Regions from separate parts of the Sulfobacillus sp. hq2 genome, predicted to be linked through region 4. Evidence: riboswitches for the same ligand, from Rfam matches in the RefSeq annotation. Region 4 holds a riboswitch; each other region holds the start of a gene.
What was found. Region 4 has a riboswitch for S-adenosylmethionine ahead of CO251_RS07920 (PLP-dependent aspartate aminotransferase family protein). Riboswitches for the same ligand answer to the same signal wherever they lie in the genome.

Region 1: linked by a shared signal. The riboswitch ahead of CO251_RS00555 (O-acetylhomoserine aminocarboxypropyltransferase/cysteine synthase family protein) and the one ahead of CO251_RS07920 (PLP-dependent aspartate aminotransferase family protein) in region 4 are both predicted to bind S-adenosylmethionine.
Region 2: linked by a shared signal. The riboswitch ahead of CO251_RS16410 (synthase) and the one ahead of CO251_RS07920 (PLP-dependent aspartate aminotransferase family protein) in region 4 are both predicted to bind S-adenosylmethionine.
Region 3: linked by a shared signal. The riboswitch ahead of metK (methionine adenosyltransferase) and the one ahead of CO251_RS07920 (PLP-dependent aspartate aminotransferase family protein) in region 4 are both predicted to bind S-adenosylmethionine.

The regions. Positions count from the first base shown of each region.
Region 1 covers NZ_NWUL01000008.1:58,051-63,359, forward strand. The annotation lists gene CO251_RS00550 (bifunctional 2-polyprenyl-6-hydroxyphenol methylase/3-demethylubiquinol 3-O-methyltransferase UbiG) at 1-278, shown strand, start outside; gene CO251_RS00555 (O-acetylhomoserine aminocarboxypropyltransferase/cysteine synthase family protein) at 328-1,617, opposite strand; SAM riboswitch class I at 1,689-1,789, opposite strand; gene CO251_RS00560 (response regulator transcription factor) at 1,846-2,508, opposite strand; gene CO251_RS00565 (GAF domain-containing sensor histidine kinase) at 2,548-3,915, opposite strand; gene CO251_RS17880 (hypothetical protein) at 4,048-4,173, shown strand; gene kdpF (K(+)-transporting ATPase subunit F) at 4,184-4,264, shown strand; gene kdpA (potassium-transporting ATPase subunit KdpA) at 4,311-5,309, shown strand, end outside.
Region 2 covers NZ_NWUL01000048.1:119,940-125,248, forward strand. The annotation lists gene CO251_RS16405 (methionine synthase) at 1-399, opposite strand, end outside; gene CO251_RS16410 (synthase) at 424-1,395, opposite strand; SAM riboswitch class I at 1,535-1,640, opposite strand; gene CO251_RS16415 (hypothetical protein) at 1,765-2,055, shown strand; gene CO251_RS16420 (hypothetical protein) at 2,277-2,666, shown strand; gene CO251_RS16425 (PLP-dependent aspartate aminotransferase family protein) at 2,709-3,863, shown strand; gene CO251_RS16430 (PLP-dependent aspartate aminotransferase family protein) at 3,881-5,032, shown strand; partial or broken gene CO251_RS17870 (IS3 family transposase) at 5,292-5,309, opposite strand, start outside.
Region 3 covers NZ_NWUL01000045.1:18,666-23,974, forward strand. The annotation lists gene CO251_RS12630 (glycosyltransferase) at 1-249, opposite strand, end outside; gene metK (methionine adenosyltransferase) at 315-1,514, opposite strand; SAM riboswitch class I at 1,589-1,690, opposite strand; gene spoIIID (sporulation transcriptional regulator SpoIIID) at 1,823-2,080, opposite strand; gene CO251_RS12645 (M23 family metallopeptidase) at 2,178-2,762, opposite strand; gene CO251_RS12650 (YwmB family TATA-box binding protein) at 2,859-3,575, opposite strand; gene atpC (ATP synthase F1 subunit epsilon) at 3,900-4,328, opposite strand; gene atpD (F0F1 ATP synthase subunit beta) at 4,344-5,309, opposite strand, start outside.
Region 4 covers NZ_NWUL01000031.1:211,831-217,139, reverse strand. The annotation lists gene sufB (Fe-S cluster assembly protein SufB) at 1-922, shown strand, start outside; gene CO251_RS07925 (non-heme iron oxygenase ferredoxin subunit) at 923-1,237, shown strand; gene CO251_RS07920 (PLP-dependent aspartate aminotransferase family protein) at 1,279-2,466, opposite strand; SAM riboswitch class I at 2,533-2,628, opposite strand; gene CO251_RS07915 (GGDEF domain-containing protein) at 2,785-3,771, shown strand; gene tnpA (IS200/IS605 family transposase) at 3,861-4,277, opposite strand; gene CO251_RS07905 (RNA-guided endonuclease TnpB family protein) at 4,329-5,309, shown strand, end outside.

The DNA.
Region 1 (5,309 bases), on a different contig from region 4:
ATATGCGCAAGCAGTTGGCACCCAATGGAATCGTTTGTGTGATTTCTTCGGTGGATGATAATACCTTGTGGTCAAAATTGTTTGCTATAGAAGTGGCGAGTACGAGCCCAAAAGGACGGACATATAGTGTGCGTACGCTCGGGATTCTTGCAGCGCGGGAACATTTGGCCTTGATGCGCATGAAAACCCATGGCCCGTATACTCTCATAGTATTGAGGCGAATGACGCTGGCTGGGCGGCGTAAGGACCGTGACACCATGCAGTTAGTCGAATACTGACCCAAAAGGGGCCAGTGTGGGCGTTTTAGGTTCACACTGGCCACAATAGTTAGGCGTGAGTGGACGCGTTTAATGCTTGCTCCAAATCGGCCCACAGGTCGTGAGCATTCTCCAGCCCTACGGATAACCGAATGAGGTCACCCCCGGCGCCCGCTAGTTCTTGTTCTTGCGGACTTAACTGTTGATGGGTTGTCGATGCCGGGTGAATGGCCATAGACCGGGCATCGCCGACGTTGGCCACAATAATCCAGAGCTGCAAATGATTCATGACTTGCTCGGCTTGTGCGCGTCCACCTTTGACACCGAAATTGAGCATGGTACCAAAGAGGTTTTCCCGTAAATACTTGCGCGCGTTCAAATGGGCGGGGTCGGCTGGCAGGCCGGGATAATTGACCCAACTGACGAGGGGATGATGGGCTAGGCGGTCGGCAATGAATGCGGCAGACTGGCTTGCTTCTTTCATGCGCAATGCCAATGTTTCAAGCCCTAATAGAATCAAAAACGCATTGAAAGGGGCTAATGCGGCGCCTGTATCTCGCAGGGTTTTCACGCGCAAGCGTAGGGCATAGGAGCTGGGTTGTTCGCCGAACACAATGCCGTGGTAGCTTGCATCAGGCTCCGAATAGAGAGGGAATTTTGGTACATTGTAATTAAATCGGCCCGAGTCAATGACGATGCCGCCGAGTGAGGTGCCATGTCCGCCAATCCATTTCGTCAGTGAATGGATGACAATATCTGCCCCGTATGCGATGGGCTGCTCTAAATATGGAGTCGCAAAGGTATTATCCACGATAAGCGGCACGTGGTGACGATGCGCAAAATCTGCCCACGCGGCGATATCGGTCACATTGAGCCGAGGATTGCCAATTGACTCCACGAAGACACCGCGCGTGTGCTCGGTGATCAGGGCATCGGCCTCAGCAAGGTCGTTGTCGGCCACAAACCGGACAGTGATGCCGAAATCCTTAAGCGTGGAGGTAAAGAGTGTCCAGGTACCTCCATATAAAGACGTCGAGGCAATAATGTCATCACCCGCTCGACAGAGATTCAAAATGGCCGCCGTAATAGCTGCCATGCCTGATGAAAAGGCGACAGCCGCTTGGCCGCCTTCGAGCGCGGCTAGACGTTGTTCCAGAATATCGGTGGTGGGATTCATGATACGGGTATAAATATTGCCAGGTTCTTCAAGATTAAAGAGCCGGGCTGCGTGTTCGGAATCTTTAAAGGCATAACCTACCGTTTGATAAATCGGGGTCGCGACGGCCGATGTTGCCGCATCCGGTGTGTATCCACCCCGGACAGCCGTTGTTTCGAATTGCCAATGGTTTGGCTTTTCCATTAATTTAAAGCCTCCTTATCAAGGTGACGCATAAAAAAACACCAGTAAGAGCCGGCTCTTCTGGTGTCGGCCTCTCATTTCTCAGCAATATGCTGCAGGAATTGGCACCATAACCATCAAGGCCGGTTGCCGGGCATCATCGGGCCAGTCCCTCCGCCACTCTCCATAAGAGGTTTTCAATTGAATAACAGGATAAAGAATGTCAGGTATTTCGTCAATATGGATTAGTTAGTTTTCCTCATTGGTTTCGGGTGCATTATAGCGGGCAAAATGGGCAGCCGCTTCGGAACGCCTGGTATATCCTAATTTACTGAGAATGTTGCTGACATAATGCTTGACCGTTTTATCACTCAAGAAAATTAGTTGGCCAATCTCTTTGTTGGTTCGGCCTTGGGCAATGAGTTCGAGGACTTTCTTTTCCTGCGCAGTGAGCGTTTCCACGGCATCGGTAGTGACTTTAGGATTGCGAAGGCGCTCGAGCAACTGTGATGTGACTTCAGGGCCAAATAATGCGCCACCTTGAGCGACCGTGCGGATGCCGTCAATAACAGCGCGTCCGCGGGATTCCTTGAGGAGGTAGCCTGAAGCCCCGGCATTCACCGCGTCAACCACCAAATCTTGGCTCCCAAATGAGGTGAGCATAATAATGCGGAGATTGGGATCTTGATCTTTAAGCTTGCGGCAGACTTCCATGCCATTGATATCCGGCAAACGAACGTCTAGGACCACAACATCAACATTACCTGGAATATGGTCGATGGCCTCTTGGCCGCTTTCCCATTCTTGGGCCATAACCATATCGGGCTGGCGTTCAATCATATTGCGCAGACCAATGCGTACGACTTCATGATCATCGACAATAGCAACGCGTATCGGATTATCCTCGGGCATTGTTTGTGCCCTCCTTAAATAAAGAGTTCTTACCCCTCATTATAGCCAGGGGGCGGTAAGGGTGACAGTTGTACCTTCATGCAATCGACTTTGGATATCCACGTGCCCATGCCATCGCTCCATGCGCTTAGACATGTTCCGTACCCCGAAGTGCGTATGGGAGGCATCTGGCTGCGGAACAAAGCCCTCGCCGTCATCGATGATTTGCACTTGGTATGATTCCGCAGTGGAATGCCAATGCACCAATATGTGATGAGCATGGCCATGGCTACGCGCATTGGAGACGGCTTCTTGTATGCTTAACAGCAAATCGTGAATACGTTCGGGGTGTAAGTCCAAATACCGGGAATCATCAAATTCCATGGAAATGTCATCCATTGGCCCTTGGCGCCTAAGCATGTCCGTCAGGGCAATTTTAAAGTCAATGGATGTCGACTCGAGACTTTGGATAAAGAACCGAATGTCGGTCATGAGAAGGCTTAACGTTTCGCTGATGCGCATGAGCTCTTTAATCGCAAACGGATCTAGTGTCTCGACGGAGTCTACAAGGTTATCAATGGACAGAGTCGTGCCGTAAAGCGTCTGCAATACGCCATCATGAAGATCTCGGCCAATGCGTTCGCGTTCTTTTAACGTCGCAAATGATTCACGGTCTTGATAAAAGCGGGCATTGGCAATGACCGCTGCGGCTTGTCGGGCAAATAGTTCGACCATGGATTGATCGTCTGCTGTAAAGCCTCCGGCTTTTTCCGTAAGGTATAAATGGCCCATGACTTGATTTTGATAGAGTAAAGGGAGACCTAAAAAGCTTTCCATTTTGGGGTGATGTGGCGGAAATCCAACGGATGCTGGATGGTCTTGCAGGCGCTGCAGGCGAATCGGACGACGCGTGCGAATCACTTCGCCCAGTAGTCCACGCCCCGTCGGATAAGGGCCCATTGCTGCCACTTCTTCGGCACTTAAACCAGATGTGAAGAATTGGCTGATTGTATAGGCGTCGTCGTCTTCCAGTACTGCGAGCGCGGCGTATCTGGCCCCTGTGAGCTTGCGCGCAACATCTACCACATTTTGGACAATATCATGCCAGTCTCCCACCGTGGTCATGGCGTACGAGGCTTCACGCAACGCGGTGAGTCCGTCACGTTGTCGTTCTAAGCGCTGATTGGCTAGTGTGACCGCCTTTTGTTGTTGCGATAGGATGCCAAAAACAAAATAGGAGAAGAAGCCTGTACCAATCACTAAGATAATAGCTAGAGAAAAATCGTGCGATCCACGCGGCAGATAAGGGGCGACCAGATAATGAAATAAGACAATGGTCACGCTGACTCCTGCCATGGCCATCAGTGTTGCAATCCATCGCCATGGTTTTGCGGACGTCCGTTCTGCGGGGTCGGCTGTTGGGGGCATTTTCAACCTCTTTAGCTTAATTATGAATGTATATTGACTATAGCACGAAATGGGCGCACTGTCTTTTTATGCGGTTTTTATCGGGGCAAGGAAAATTTTTACGGATTTATTCGCAGCAGGCTTGATATACTAGTGTCGTTTGTTACACCCATGTATGGAAGGAGTCACCATATGGCAGACGTGGAAATGGTGGTTTTGACTTTGCTGCTATATGCCGCCATGGTGGCATTGCTTCATTTTCTCGAGCAGTTGTCATAAGGGGGATTTTATGGACTGGTTCTTATTGGCGCTATCCGTTCTTGTGATGGTCTATCTCGTGTATGTTATTGTACATCCAGAAAAATTTTAATACGGGAGTTTGACGTATCCGGGACATTTTTAAGGGGGGACAATGTGTGTCGACACAAACGGTGATAACGTGGATAGTGGTTATCGCGGTTTTTGCCTTTACCGTGAAGCCACTGGGCACGTATATTGCCAAAGTCTTCACGTTTCAGCCTACGCTACTTGATAAACCCCTGACTCCCATTGAAAATACGATATTTCGCGCGATGGGCGTGACGCGTCAGAGTGCCATGACGGTCAAACAATATGGGCTGGCGTTGATTTTCACGAATGTTGTGTGGATGTTAGGGGCCTATTTTCTATTGCGCGTGCAAGGAATAATGCCCTTTAATCCCCAGCATTTGAAAGGAATTAATCCCGAATTGGCTTTTAATACGGCGGCCAGTTTCGTTACGAATACGAATTGGCAGGCGTATTCTGGGGAATTAACGATGTCCTATTTTTCACAGTTTGCCGTTTTATCCTATTTACAATTTGTAACGCCGGCTACCGCCGTGGCGGCCGCTATCGCATTTTTGCGCATGCTGTCCGGAAAGAAGATGGGCAATTTCTTTGTGGACGTGACCTTGGTCGTAACTCGCTTATTGCTGCCAATGGCCATCGTTGTTGCTCTTGTTCTGGTCGGGCAGGGGGTGCCCCAATCGTTGGGGCCGTATCTTCACCTACATACCATTACGGGACAGACGCAGACCGTGCCTCAAGGGCCAATAGCCACGTGGGAAGCCATAGAGCACCTAGGGCAAAATGGGGGCGGGTTTACGAACGCCAATAGCGCCAACCCGTTAGAAAACCCCACGGCGTTTTCTAACCTGATCGAAACGATTTCGATGGGACTCTTGCCCGTTGCCCTTTTTTATACGTTTGGAGTGATGACCGGGAGAAAACGATTGGCATGGACGCTCATTGGTGTGGCCGGGGTGTTTTATCTGGTTATGCTCGCATTGCTGTATTTTCCGGAAATGGCTGGAAACCCGATTATCAATGCGCTAGGCCTGCATGGCCACGCGAACATGGTGGGTAAGGAAATGCGGTTTGGCATGGGCGGCACA
Region 2 (5,309 bases), on a different contig from region 4:
ACCGGTGAGCATCCCCTTCACAGGACGGGCCGTCAATTGGGCCGCTTTTTGCCATGATGCGACCGTTAGCCCCGCTGCATCTCCCAAGGCCACAGTGCCTTCGACGATGGGTTTGTGATAATAGCGGTTGCCGTATGACCGAACCGGCAATGACTCCGAAAACCCTTGCCAATTCTCCGCGAAATAAGCGACCATATCGCCTCGCTCCATCTCGCCATGCACAAAAATATCGATGCCCAGTTCTTCTTGCAAATCCATGACTTTTTTCGTCGCGGCCTCTTCCGCTTGTTGCAACTGTTCGCGCGAAATCTCACCGCGGCGAAAACGCGCACGCGCAGCCATAAGTTCCGGAGGCTTGGGAAAACTGCCCACACTAGTGGTCTGTAAATATTTGGCCATTGGGTTGTTTGTCCTTTCTGTCGGTTAACCGTTGATCAGGGTTTTGAGGTCCTGTAAAAGACGTACTTTCGCCGCCGCCCGGTCAGGAGGCAAAAATTCCAATCCACAGTTGGGGTGTACCCAAACCCGATCAGAACCTTGGCGACGCAATACCGGTTCCAAGATGTCGACCACCTGATGAGCATCTTCCATTCTCACATTGCGCCCATCAATGATTCCCACGCCCACTGAAGCAGGCAGGGTGTGAGACGCCAGGCGATCAAGAATGGCCGGTTCGCTTACGGCATCAAAAGATAGCCGCGCAAAGGGTAATGCTGCCAACGTGTCCAGCCACGGTGACGAGGGTCCCCAATACAGAGCTAACGACTGCTCCAGTGGTCCTTCCAACGCTAGGAGCTTCTGGTACGCTTCTTGAACGAACGCTGTGGGCCAACGATCCGCATAGCGCGCCAGCGCCGGCTCATCCCACTGCACCTCAACAATACCCGTATCAGCGAGGTGACGGACGGTCAACCGCATGACATCAACCAAGTCACTTAATAGCGTTTCCTCATTGTGGTAATTTTTGTCTTCCACCATAGATAAAAAGGTAAAGAGGCCCGGAAGGACAATTGTCACGGGAATACGAGATAAAGAGGCCGCTTCGCGACTCCATGCCGCTAGCGTTCCCCCTTGATATTGTAGGCGACCTGTGACGACCGGATGACGTACGTAAAAGTTGTTGTCAAACAGCCGCAGTAGACCCGCACTGTACACATTATCCAAGTCCCGAACGACGGGATCAAAGAGATCGTACCAGCGGATCTGGCCATCTGTGGTCCTATCACACTGTGCATCAGCGGCTAAGTCCACGACCCGTTTTACAACACTTTCATAGGTCGAGTACAGTTGCTCCGGCGAGATTTGCCCTTTTTCGAAACGTTGAATAGCAGTCCGGACACTCGGCCCCGGACCCGCCGGAATTTTCGGATAAGACCCCATAATCGTTGTCTTCATTATATAATTTCTCCCCTGTTCTGATCTCACCGGCATCAAAGTCGTTGAGGAAATGAAGCTGGACGCGTGGCGTGGACCAGACAGAGCCCGGCACATCCAACCATAAAAAAACGCCTACTTAGAGAAGAGGCGTTAGCTCTTCTCATCTTAAAGAATACGAATCCGTATTCTTCCGGAATTGGCACCCACCCTATGGGGGTTGCCGGGTTTCATCGGGCCAGTCCCTCCACCACTCTGGATAAGAAGTAAATCTTATTGAATTGTAAGCAAAATACCATGGCGTCGCGAAATGGTCAAGAGACATTGCATAAAATAATATAATTGCCATTTTTTGGTATGGATGATAGAGTATCCATAGGAGGTGGCACCATGTCGTCATCGGGCTCGTCTTTATCCAAAGAACGGCGCCACAGCGTGCTGGATTCCGACTCTAAACCAGCTCGCCGCCGCCATGTGTTCCGTTGGTTCGTCGTCATTGTTGCCGTTCTCGGCTCTGTCTTGTTATGGCAGTTGAATTTTTTCATCCACACCTTAGGGGATGCCCAGCGCAGTCTCGAGTCATGGCAAGGAGTCCGCGCCATATTAGGCTCCTTTTTAACCTTTGCTGCTATGCAAATCAGCCACACGGCCTTGACCTTGTGGCATCACGTCTTCCATTAAGCGACTCCCGCTGCCCTTAATGCGGCGGGAGCTCTTGCTCTCCTTCCCCTACCTCTCGCCCATTCTTTCTATACAAAAATCCTCCGTCTAGGAGTTTCGTGCCTTGCACACAGCCCCATCTTCGCTGAAAATAGGAGTGATGATTGCGGGACTACCTGTCCACAATACTTAGGCCATGCGCATTAGTGAACCGACAGCGCAGGAGAAAGAAGGCGTGCCACATGGATGATAATGCGGGAATGTCTTTTGAGATTCTCGCGGCTGGACTGGAGGATGTCCGCCATGACGTCCCAATGCTTATGACCGTCTTGGCGCATAAGCTGGAGGCGTCGTTGCCCGAAAACGTGCGGGTGGTTCGTCAGTCGGGCCTCTTCTCCAAAACGTCATCCATTAAGTCGATCACCCTAACCTTTGACAATGTACGCTACCAACTTAGTGCCAAGGGCGGTCAACTGCTTCCCGAACGGCAAAAGATCGTGCACGACGTCGTATTAAAGACGGACCGTATTCCCTTAGACGCCTGGCTACGTGACGTGCTCAATTATTTATTGGAAGAAAGCCGTCGCCATGAAAATGCCCGTGATATTTTGGATCGTTTTCTCACTTCTTGATCGGCTGATATTGCCCCAGAAAGGACGATTTTTGTGCATCATATGAGGAGCCCTCAGTGGCATCCTGAAACTCTTGCTGCTCACTGCGGCGTCGGACAAGATCTCGCATATGGATCTGTTAGCACCCCGATTTATCAAACGGTGACGTATCAGCATCCGGGTGAGAACCTTGGCCAATACGACTATAGCCGGACCGAAAACCCAACCCGCCACAGCGCGCAAGAGGCTATCAACCGTCTTGATGGAGGTGCTGGCGCTCTTTTATATGGAAGCGGCATGGCTGCTCTCACGGCTTTGGTGCACATGCTCCACCAAGGCGATCATGTGATTGTCACTGACGATGCCTATGGGGGGACCTATCGCTTATTGGTAGATGTTTTTGCAAAATTTGGCATTCGCTCCTCGATGGTTAACACGCGCCAACTCGATGCGGTCGAGCGCGCCTTTACGGACACGACGCGTCTTGTTATTGCGGAAAGCCCTAGTAACCCCTTATTGCAAGTCAGTCCATTACGAGCTCTTGCGGAAATGGCCCATGCCCATGGTGCCAAATTGGCTATTGATAATACGTTTATGACCGCGGTTCGCCAGCGGCCTTTAGACTTAGGGGCTGATTTTGCGGTGTATAGCGCGACCAAATATATGGCGGGCCATAATGATGTCTTGGCCGGGGCAACGGTCTGTCGTTATGCCGAAGACTATGCGCAACTCAACGAACTCACCAATGCCACCGGAAGCATTCTGGGCCCGTGGGATGCGTGGTTACTGCTCAGAGGCCTCAAAACATTAGCTATTCGGATGGACCGTCAAGAAGCCAATGCTGCCGCCATTGCCGCGTTTCTCGCACGTCATCCCCGGGTTCAACGCGTCTTTTACCCTGGGCTCAATAGTCCCGAACAAGACGCCTTGCAAAAAAGTCAGGCTTCTGGAACCGGGGCCATGCTTTCATTTGTCTTGGACGATCCTAATCGTTACATTGACTTTATGAACGCTTTGCAATTGATTTTGCCGGCCGTTAGTCTTGGGGGAGTGGAATCCCTGATCACTCATCCTTTTAATGAAACCCATAGGGAGTTGCCCGAAGAAGTCCGCTGGCAACTTGGTATTATTCCCGGTCTCATGCGGTTATCCGTCGGCATTGAACATGTGGATGATCTCATGGCCGACTTAGACCAAGCGCTCAACTCCCTATCCTAGATGCGTCAAAGGAGTCTATGATGCCACACAAACAGACGGAGTTTATTCACACCGGCCAGGAGATTGACCCTGCCACCCAGGCGGTTACGCCTCCCATTTATCGTGCCACCACCTATCACCAAGCCGATCCCTGGAATCCCCCAACGTATGATTACGCGCGTTCGGGCAATCCAACCCGGCATGCTTTTGAAGCGGCCATGGCAAGCCTTGAGCACGGGAGCCGCGGTATGGCTTTTTCCTCGGGCATGGCCGCTTTGACGGCGGCTTTCATGCTGTTTTCTCAAGGCGATCATCTCCTCGTCACGCGAGACTGCCAAGGAGGCACACAGCGCGTCTTACGCGGCGTATTCAGCCGATTTGGCATTCATGCGAGCTATGTCGATACCGAAGACCTTAACGCCCTAGAAGCCGCATTAACGCCAAAGACCAAAGCCATTTTAGTGGAAAACTTTAGTAATCCGTTCCTACATGTGACAGATATCGCTCGGGTCTCGACATGGGCGCACGGTCATGGCTTATTGGTTTTGGTCGACAATACGTTTATTACGCCGTACCTACAAAATCCTTTAGACCTTGGCGCCGACATTGTCATTCACTCGGCAACCAAGATGATTGGTGGGCACTCCGACATCACCGCGGGCGTTGCCGTCACCAAAGATGAGGATTTAGGACGACAGCTGTACTTCATCCAAAATGCGTGTGGCGCTATCTTGTCTCCGGACGATGCATACATGAGCCTGCGTGGCCTGCATACATTACCCGTACGCATGGAGCAAGCGCAAAAGACAGCCCAATTACTGGCCCAATTTCTCTTGACCCATCAAGATGTTCACACGGTCTATTACCCTGGACTACCCAGTCATCCCGGACATGATGTAGCCCGAGATACCATGCGCGGTTTCGGGCAAATGCTCACGATTCGTCTGCATCATGCCGAACAGGTTCCTGGTATGGCGGAACATCTCGCCTTGGCTCGCGTAGGCGCAGGTTTTGGGGGCACAGAAACCATTGTATCTCTGCCCGAACTGCATTGCCACGCCGCTTTAACGCCAGAAGAACGCACCGAGCGGCACATCACACCCGATGTTGTACGCATTTCCGTCGGACTCGAGTCAGCGGCGGACTTGATTCAGGATTTTCAACAAGCTTTGACGGCTTCCCGTCTTTAATCCTGTGAGAGGGGACCTCCTTCTTAGGACGGTCCCTAACCAGGCGTTTAGGCCGAATTTTTGCATCGTCCTCGAGAATTGAATTGCTCTCCTCTAAGAGATTTCCGTTCCATCGGTCCTACTCAAACCTAACTAAACAGGTTCAAAGCTGACTTCCGGCTTCGCTGAGGCCGATTTCACCGCCGTCTTGCGATGGCGCTCAGAGCCTTCTGGACCTATGTCAATAAAATGGACACCCAAAATGGAGACATTATCCCGATCACGCTTGATATGCCGC
Region 3 (5,309 bases), on a different contig from region 4:
GTCCGTGGATCCGCCATCGGCAATAATCAGCTCCACGGTGTTCTGATCCCACATCTCAAGACGCCATAACCCCGTCAAATCGATGACGGCTTGTTCAATCAGATGTTCTTGATTCATCACGTGCAGTACGATGCTGACAGACAGCGCTTCCACTCCTGCCGGCTGCAAAACACGCGCATAGACCCATTCAAGCACCACAACAGCTCCGTACAGCGACAGAGCCAACCCAAGCGCTCCCCACCAGGTCACCGCGATTCCCCTTTCCACATTCTGTCCCATTATACGAACAGACTGCGGAAAAGATGACCAAAAGACTAATCTGCGGGCTTGACAGCCGCGCGGTCTAGAAGGGCATCAACACGGTTCAATTGTTCCCATGGCAAAGCCACATCAGTCCGGCCAAAATGACCATACGCTGCCGTCTGAAGGTAAATCGGCCTCCTCAGGTCAAGATCTTCGATAATACCGAGCGGTCGCAGGTCAAAAACCTCGCGGACAATTTTGGCTAGGGCCACGTCCTCTAAGCGTCCGGTTCCAAAGGTATCTACCATAACCGATATAGGTTCGGCGACACCAATCGCATAAGAAATTTGAATTTCGGCGCGCTCAGCCAATCCTGCCGCGACCAAGTTTTTAGCCACCCACCTTGCCGCATACGATGCCGATCGGTCGACCTTCGTGGGATCCTTGCCAGAAAATGCCCCACCTCCATGCCTCGCATAACCGCCATAGGTATCGACAATAATCTTCCGGCCTGTTAAGCCTGAATCTCCATGGGGCCCCCCTACCACGAACCGACCGGTTGGGTTAACCAATATCCGCGTGTTAGAGAGATCCCAGTGCGGAGCAATCACCGGCCGAATCACTTCCTCGATGACCGCTTCCTGAACCATTTCAAGCGTGGCAGACGCATGATGCTGGGTCGACACCAAAATCGTATCAATACCAATCGGCTTAGCGTTCTCATAGCGTACAGTCACTTGGGTTTTGCCATCAGGCCATAGAAATGGGACGGTTTCCGTCTTGCGGACCTGCGCCAGTCGATAGCTCAGCTGATGAGCCAACGAAATAGGTGCTGGCATAAACTCCGGGGTTTCATTGCAAGCATACCCAAAGACCATGCCTTGGTCTCCTGCCCCGATTAAGGCGCGAGCATCGGCTGAGCCTTGCCGCACTTCCAATGCCTCGTTGACGCCCATGGCGATATCCGCCGATTGCTCGTCAATCGACGTCAGAATCGATACTGTATCCGCATCAAATCCCATTTTGGCACGGGTATACCCAATATTGCGGATGGTGTCTCGCACCACCCGAGGAATATCGACGTACGTCACCGTAGAAATTTCCCCGACCACTAATGCTAGTCCGGTCGTAACAACCGTTTCCGCGGCAACGCGCGCAACGGGATCCTCCGCGAGAATCCGGTCTAATATGGCGTCTGAAATTTGATCGGCAATTTTGTCCGGATGCCCCTCCGTAACCGATTCAGACGTAAACAGAAAATTGTGCCCCAACTCATGCCCTCCTTGCAAATTCCCACAATAAACAAAAAGACCCCTTCCGAGAGAAGAGGCGCTACGCTGGTATTCTCTCATCCGTCCCCGTAAGTGAGGTCGGGATTGGCACCTTGGCATGGGTAGCCGGTTGCCGGGCTTCATCGGGCCTGTCCCTCCGCCGCTCTTGATAAGAGCTTCATGGTCAATTGTCTTCCCGAGTATATAGCGTTTCCCCAAACGCTGTCAACATCCACGACACGTGGTTTAAGCGGGTCTCCCCGGGGATGGTGCCAGCTCCCATCCCCGGCATCCGGCCTATAAATAGGCTAAACCGGGCGGTTCGTTAGAAATTTCTGCCTGGTTGCCTCTCCACCCCGAAGATGACGCTCGGCCTTATTCACTTCTAGGACTTTTTTCACTTCTGTGGCTAATGCTTGATTGACTTTAGGTAATCGTTCGGTGACATCCTTGTGGACCGTGCTTTTGGATACGCCAAAAACCTTTGCAGTATCACGAACGGTTGCGCCGTTATTCAGAATATAATTTCCGATGTCCACAACACGCTGCCAGATATGGTCCTTCACATTTCCGGCCCCTTTCTCCCCCCGAACTTGGTAGAGTATATGGGCCGCAAAAAAATAAATGCCAGAGCAAATAATCCTGCTCTGGCATTTCATGGGTTCACGAGGAAGGGTGCATAAAACCTTCCGGGTTGGTTGCCATAGACCCGTGAAATACTTGGAAGTCTAAGTGAGACCCCGGTTGGCGGCTATAAATACTGCTGCCCCCTACACTCCCTACGACTTGTCCTTGCTTAATCATCTGACCCGCCTTGACACTGGCGCTGCCCAAATGTCCATAGACCGTTTCATAGTCATTGCCATCCTTCACAGTCACGGACAGTCCTTGATGATCGACATTGTCGACTTGCGTGACCACTCCACCCCAAGCCGCATGCACGGGTGTCCCCGCTTTTGCGGAAACCGTTATGCCCGGATTGTAGTACCACTCATTGAGGGCGCCCGAATACTGCCATCCAAAGGGATTGGACACGGTGCCGTTAATCGGCATCAGCAACGGGGCCGTAGTGTCGTTAAGGGCGGGAGCCTGAGCTGCTTGATGTCCACGCGCACTGGGCACGTGATGCGCGACCGGCACGGTCACTGTATGCGATGACCGGTGTGTCAGTGCAAATGTTAGAATGCCTCCCCCCACTACTGCGACTCCCCCAATGATTCCGAACATGGTGAGACGACGATTCGCCATAGTGTCTGTTCCTCCACTTTCGTATGCGCTGCTGCGCCGAGGATATTCATATCCTCTTAATTCCAGTGTGCCCAGGAACTGGTAGTTCAAACACACTCAATAAGTCACGGTCACCAAAGGCGTACCTACATCAACCTGCTCTTCGTCCCAATAGGTGTTGTAGTTCGTCGCCACTTGCAAATTGACCGCGTGCCCCTGAAGAGAGTCGTGGGAATGAATGAACGCCGTGTATCCCGCGACCGACACGTACTGAGGGGTTTGAATGCCGTTGACACGCGATGCTCCGACTGCACGAAAGGCCTGATTAACCAAGGATTCTTCCTGGCTCACCGTCAAAGGGTGAGGTAAGGTCCCCTGCAAGGTTAGGGACAGATGAACCGCGCCATAAGGGGCCAGGATGCGCCGCACGAGAGCGGTGCTTTCACTTAACCCATGAAACCCTTGACTGCCTACCCGGTCAATAACGAGATAGGTCGCGCCAGAGGCCAGACGTTCCGCGATCAGTTCGGTCTTGAAACCGGCAATGGTTGCATGGATATCGGCCTTTTGATAGTCTGCGCCCTGGGTTTGTTGCACCGTACCCGTGACGTGACTCTGCGTCGCCAGTTTGTTGACCCACTGTCTTAATGACATTCCCCGTGCTGTCCCCGCCATTTCCACCCAGCCATTGATACTAAATCCCTGTGGAGTAGCCTTTGTCGCCTGAAATGCGGTCATAAGCGGCGAAATTACGGCAGCCCTTACACTCGCCCCCATCCACACAAGAATGGCAACCGCGAGGACCCATAATCCGTTTTTCACAATGGCTTTCATGTCTTGTCCCCCTATGAAGTGTTGTCTACCAGATTGTTCCACCCCAGGGGTCAGTTCATACATGACAGAAGATGACGACGAGGACAGATGCACGGAGGGAGAGTCGCCAGTACCGTCTTTCGTAGATAATCTCGGTAAATAAATAAGCCCTTGGTCCCCCACCCCCATAGGTCACCGCACGACATAGCACCTTGTTCAGCCGAAGACTGAAATGAGACGGGAATGCTCCTCAGCCCGGTCGTGTTTAATCCCCTGCCTTCATCCCTAGTACATAAAAAAGGACTCCGCAGAGGATGTCTGCAGAGTCCTTTTGGTCCACGTTGCTTAAGCCGATGTCATACCGCCCGCACTGTGCCCAGCCAGTTTTAGACGATTTTCTGCGCGCTGCAAAGCGCGCTTAGCCCGAATCAAGTCAATATCCGGTTTGGCTTGGGCAATCGTCTCGAGCGCTCGTTGACGAGCCAACTGGGCTCGTGCTACGTCAATTTCCGAAGCGCGTTCGGCCGAATCAGCCAACACAACCGTTGTGTCATTTCCCACTTCGAGAAAGCCCCCGCCGATTGTGAACTGTTCAACATTACCCGCTTCAGGGTAGACCGTGATGATGTGAGGCACCAACGGAGTGATAATTTGCATATGATGGGCTAAAATGCCAATTTCTCCCTCGGTCGACCGGACGATAATATACGTCACAGGCCCGTCAACCACGGTGCGTTCAGGTGTCACGATTTTCAAATGATACGGTGTCGCCATAATGTCCCCCCTGCCCTAAAGGGTCTTGGCTTTCTCGACGGCCTCATCAATAGACCCCACCATGTAAAACGCCATTTCAGGGAGATCGTCATGACGCCCTTCTAAGATTTCCTTGAAGCCCCGAACGCTTTCGCGAATCGGTACATACTTTCCGGGGGTTCCGGTAAATTGTTCCGCCACAAACATCGGTTGAGACAAGAACCGCTCTAATTTCCTAGCACGAGCGACAATCAGCTTGTCATCATCGCTCAGCTCATCCATCCCCAGAATGGCAATAATGTCCTGGAGTTCCTTATAGCGCTGAAGCACAGCCTGAACACCGCGGGCCACCGCGTAGTGCTCCTCACCGACCACCTGTGGGTCTAAAATCCGTGACGTTGACGCTAACGGATCCACAGCCGGGAAAATCCCCTTCTCAGAAATACGCCGCTCCAAGTTGGTCGTGGCATCCAAGTGCGCAAATGTCGTTGCTGGAGCCGGATCGGTATAGTCGTCGGCGGGCACATATACCGCTTGAATAGAGGTAATGGAGCCCTTCTTGGTTGAGGTAATCCGCTCCTCCAAATCACCGATGTCCGTCGCTAACACCGGTTGATATCCCACCGCTGAAGGCATACGGCCGAGTAATGCCGAAACCTCAGACCCCGCTTGAATAAAGCGGAAGATGTTGTCGACGAAGAACAGCACGTCACGGCCTTCTTGGTCACGGAAGTACTCGGCCATCGTCACGCCGGACAAAGCCACGCGCATACGCACCCCGGGGGGTTCATTCATTTGACCATAGACCAAGGCAGTTTTGTCGATAACCCCAGATTCAGACATTTCGAGGTACAAGTCATTGCCTTCACGCGTGCGCTCGCCGACCCCGGCAAACACCGAAAATCCGCCGTGCTCGGTCGCAATGTTGTGAATCAACTCCATAATCAACACCGTTTTGCCTACACCAGCACCGCCAAAGAGCCCCACTTTACCTCCCTTTGG
Region 4 (5,309 bases):
GTATTTTGGCACCGTAATTCCTCCGGAAGACAATAAGTTCGCCGCGTTAAATTCGGCGGTATGGTCTGGAGGCTCTTTCGTCTATATCCCGAAGGGAGTCACTTGCGATATCCCCTTACAGGCATACTTCCGGATTAACTCTGAAAACATGGGCCAATTTGAACGAACGTTGATCATTGCAGAAGATAATGCGTTCGGTCACTATGTTGAAGGCTGTACAGCGCCAAGCTATAATTCAGAGTCTTTGCATTCTGCTGTGGTTGAGATTTTAGTGAAAGAAGGAGCCCGGATGCGCTACACGACCGTTCAAAACTGGGCTTCCAACGTCTACAATTTAGTCACGAAACGGGCCGTGGCCTATAAGAATGCTACCATGGAGTGGGTCGACGGCAATATTGGCTCCAAAGCCACCATGAAATATCCTTCTGTCTATCTAATGGGCGAAGGAGCCCGGGGCAGCGTGCTTTCTATTGCTGTTGCGGGCCGGAACCAACACCAAGATACCGGAGCTAAAATGGTTCACATGGCTCCAAACACCACCTCGACAATCGTATCTAAATCGATTAGCCAACATGGGGGCAAAACGACTTATCGTGGGTTAGTTCATTTTGATAAAACAGCGACCGGAGCTAAGGCGAACGTGAAATGCGATACGCTGTTGTTAGACAACGAATCAGTCAATGACACCCTGCCCTATTCCGAGGTCGAAACCAGCCATGCTGAAATGGAGCATGAGGCGACCGTGACAAAAGTCAGTGAAGAGCAGTTATTCTATCTCACTGCGCGTGGGTTATCCGAAGAGGAAGCCACCCGTCTAATCATTTTGGGATTCATTGAACCTTTTACCCGGGAATTACCGATGGAATTCGCGGTGGAAATGAATCGCTTGATTAAGTTTGAGATGGAAGGAGCTATTGGCTAAGTGGCACAGTGGGTACGCGTGGCATCAGTCAATGATATCGTTGCCGGTGAACCGTTTCTTGTGCCGATGGAAGACGATGACATTGCGTTATATCAGGTCAACGGCGAATATTTCGCCACAGATGATTTGTGTTCCCATGCCGAAGCCTCTCTGTGTGAAGGAGACCTTGTCGGATACATCATTCATTGTCCGAGGCATGGCGGTCAATTTGATGTGCGGACTGGGGAGGCGAAGCATTTTCCCGCTTATGCTCCCATTCGCACCTACCCGGTAAAAGTTGAAGGTTCAGATCTCTTCATTGACATCGAAGGATAGCCAAAAAGCACAACCAGCTCGTGTCTGGTTGTGCTTTTTCATTAAGCCGATAACGTGGCAGCCTGAATCAAGTCACCGGCAATGTCTCCTGGGTCTTCTAGCCCTATAGAAATACGAATGGTTCCGTCTGTAATGCCCATTTGTGCCCGTTGCTCCGGAGTTTGGTTGCGGTGTGAAGCAATTAACGGATATAGGCACAAAGAGTAGACGTCCCCCACCGTCGTTGCCGAAGCAATGAGTTCTAGGCGGTCCATAAAACGAAATACACGGTCTTTTCCGCCCGACAATTCCAGTGTAACCACAGCACCGCCCATGTTAGGGAGCAGTCGCTGAGCCGTTGCGTACGTGGGATGATCTGCAAATAGTGGGTAATAAACGTGCGTAAAGAGACCAGACGCTTGGAGCTTTTGAGCTACCTGCAACGCATTTGCGCTTTGCTTTTCAAAGCGGACTCCTAATGTCCGCAGGCCTCGGTGGATAAGCCATGATTCAAAAGGACCTAAGACCGCCCCACGCAATTTGAGATATTGGTGCAAGCGCTCCTCATGTTGCTGGCGCCCTAAAACAACGCCCCCCATGGCATCGCCATGCCCTCCTAAATACTTGGTAGCACTATGAACCACCAGGTCAGCCCCGCACTCCGCAGGTCGGTACATCACGGGTGTAGCAAATGTATTATCCACAATGACCTGCGCGCCATGGCCATGCGCCAACCTTACCAGCTCTGGCACATCAAGCACTTTCAGAAGAGGGTTAGAAATGGTCTCGATTAGAACCGCTTTCGGCCGAACCTCGGCCAACATGGACACGAATACATCAGCGTCGGTAAACTCACCGACGGCAGTCTCAACGCCAAACTCAGCCCATAGGCTTGATAACAGACTTAATGAGGCCCCATAAATATCTTGGGAGACCAGAACACGATCGTGCGGTGCTAATCCCGTTGCGTAAAGAGCCGCATCAATAGCCGCCATACCAGAAGCTGTGGCAATACCGGTTTCGGCATGCTCCAACACCTTCATAGCCTCAACCAAAGCCGCTACATTGGGGTTCCCATGACGGGCGTAAGAAAAACCTTCGCGAGTTCCACCCATCAATTGATCTAGCTCTTCGCCTGATCGTGATCGATAACTCGTGGATGGATAAATCGGAAGAGCCGTAGGTTCTAAATTTCCAAAAAAATCGGTCCCAGCATGAACCAACCACGTATCACGTTCCCATTGCGGCATAGATGTCCGCCTCCTTTTCCATAAAAAAAAGCTCCCACCGAGGGAGGACGGACAACAACCCGTTCCCTCTCATCTCGAAAGACATTACGTCTTTCAGGAATTAGCACCCCAAGGGGTTGCCGGGCTTCATCGGGCCAGTCCCTCCGCCACTCTCGATAAGAGGCTAAGCAAGCTGACTTTATCATAAACTGATACGGCAATCAACGTCTTCCATCAATTATCTTCGCATCTAAGGCAATAAATGGCAGTTCTTGCTATTTCCAACAATGAATGCCATGATAGAAAGAAGGATTTCACATTAGGAAGAATGGGGCATTCATGGAATCAACCAATCCGCTTTTCCCGTGGAGTGATAGCGACCAGGAAATATGGCAAACCCATCGCGACGGACTGTATGCCATTCATACACAATTTGTTGGTCGTGCACTGACCGTTGCCGAGGCTCATGATGGAATGCGTACCATCATTGAAACTGTCACATGGGAACGCTTTACGCAAATGTTACAAGGGCACTTTCACACCCTCGCGCAAGATCCTAGGCTCGCTATATCATCCGAAACTAGTAGGCATATGGGGACAGCTCATATGCGTGCGCACATCAGCCCGTCTTGGTTTATCCGTCTCTTCAACGAATACTTCCCTGCCTACCATGAAATGCAGGAAAAGTGGGGTGATGGTCTGCCCCCCTTACGGTTAGTAAGGACCCGCTGGCTCTGGGACGTAGCTACAGCACTGGATAGTTATAATGATCTTCTCCACCACGAAATTGCCCAACAAAGCCAAAAGGTTGCTGACTTAATGGCTTATGCCTATCAAGACCCGCTGACGGGACTTCTAAACCGCCGAGGGCTGGAAGAGTTAATCGAACGACATGACCAATTGTATTCAAATATTCCAGGCCTCTTGATCCTTTTAGACTTAGACGGGTTCAAAGCGGTAAATGACCAGTTTGGGCATCCAGCTGGCGACCACTTTCTGCAACAAACGGCACAATCGTGGCGATCCCTCATCCGTTCGCATGACGGTCTCGCACGGATTGGTGGAGACGAATTTGGCCTATGGTTCACCTTTGCCGGACAACCCGAACAGGTGATATCCCATCTTCGACACATGGCTCAAGCCTTACCCTCTAAGACATTCCCGTTCGGTGTCTCGGGCGGCATTGCGCGCTATCCTGACGACGGCAGACGCTTTCAAGATCTCTATCGCCAAGCTGATAAAGCGCTATATCAATCGAAAAATCATGGCAAAGGATGCGTTTCTACTCTGTCGCCACCCCGCTTTTATCCCCTATCTAGTGCCTAAAACCGTATGGTGACAGATACCTTTTTATCAAATGCGCCTGATAGCTCCGCCGTTCAGGGCGGAGCTATCAGGCGCTGACCCCGCAAGGGTCAATCCGGGGTTTCCTGTTGTTCGATGTATTGCCGAATGATGGAGAGGGGTGCTCCACCAGCCGATCCCGCAAAATAACTCGGCGACCAGAGACTGCCGCCCCACAGCGCCCGCTCAATGCTCGGATAGTGCTTCTTACGTATCAATCGCGATGAGACGCCTTTGAGGCTATTCACCAGGCGAGAAATCGCGACCTTAGGCGGATAAGTGATGAGCAAATGCACATGGTCCCGCTCGCCGTCGAATGCCTCCAAGGTGGCCTCGAAGTCCTGGCACACGTCAGAAAAAATGGTACGCAAGTCCTCCAGGATTTCTTTCGTAAAGACCAACCGCCGATATTTCGCCACAAAGACCAAATGCACGTGTAAGTGAAAGACACAGTGTCTGCCGGTTCTGTAGTCGCTTGTGTTCGCCATAGACCAAGGGTATAATAGACCCAAGAGTTCGTCAAGCTCAGGAGGAGATCGATGCAAGAAACCATCGTCTTCCCCTATCGCGTGTCGGTGCCCCCGACGGAAGGGGCGAAAGCCTCCGCTGCTCGGCGATCAGCGGGCGACTTGTGGACGCGTTTGGTCACGATCCATCGGTTCTGCCGCAAACGCCATTGGCGATGGCCCACCGAATCTCCACTGAAAGCGCATGTCAAACGGCGCTTTCCGCTGCATGCGCAAACCGTCCAAGCCCTCATCGAAAAGTTCTCCGCCACGATTGACGGGGTGCGTACCAAACGCCAAAACGGGGATAAAAAGGCACGCTATCCGTGGCGATTCCGCCGATACTTCAACCCCATTTTTAAGGGACAAGCCCTCCAAATGCAGGGATCGCATCTGCGCTTGTCTCTCGGGCGCGGGCGTGAACCCATTCGGGTGTGGCTTCCCGATGCGTTACCGACCGGGACGATGGTCCAGGCGGAGCTGGGCTATGGCGAGATCTTTCTGACGGTGACCCGCATCCTCGACGATCCGCAACCCCCGGTGTCCGAAAAGGTGGGCGGCCTCGATATCGGCGTCATTCACCGCGGCATGGTCTCCGATGGCCAAGAGGCCCTCGCCGTGTCGGGTCGGGGCCTGCGATCCGTCAAGCAGGGCCGCGCCAAAGGGCTGACCAAGCTCCAGAAAAAACGGCGCCGCACGCAACCCGGGTCGCGACGGCGCCGCCGTCTCAACCGCGCGCGGCACCGTCTGAGCCAACAGGTCAACCGGGTGAGTCGGAATGCCCTCCATCATGCCGCCAACCAGATCGTCGCGTTCGGTGTGGCGCAACAGCTCACCGTTCTCTATGCGGGTGATCTCAGCACGCTCAATCATCAAAAACGGCATCGACGATCCCGACGCATGAACCAAGACGTCGGGGCGCTGGAGTTCGGACGGTTAGAACACTATTTGGCATACAAACTCCGGCGTCATGGCATCCGTCTGATGCCGATCAGCGAAGCGTATACGTCGCAA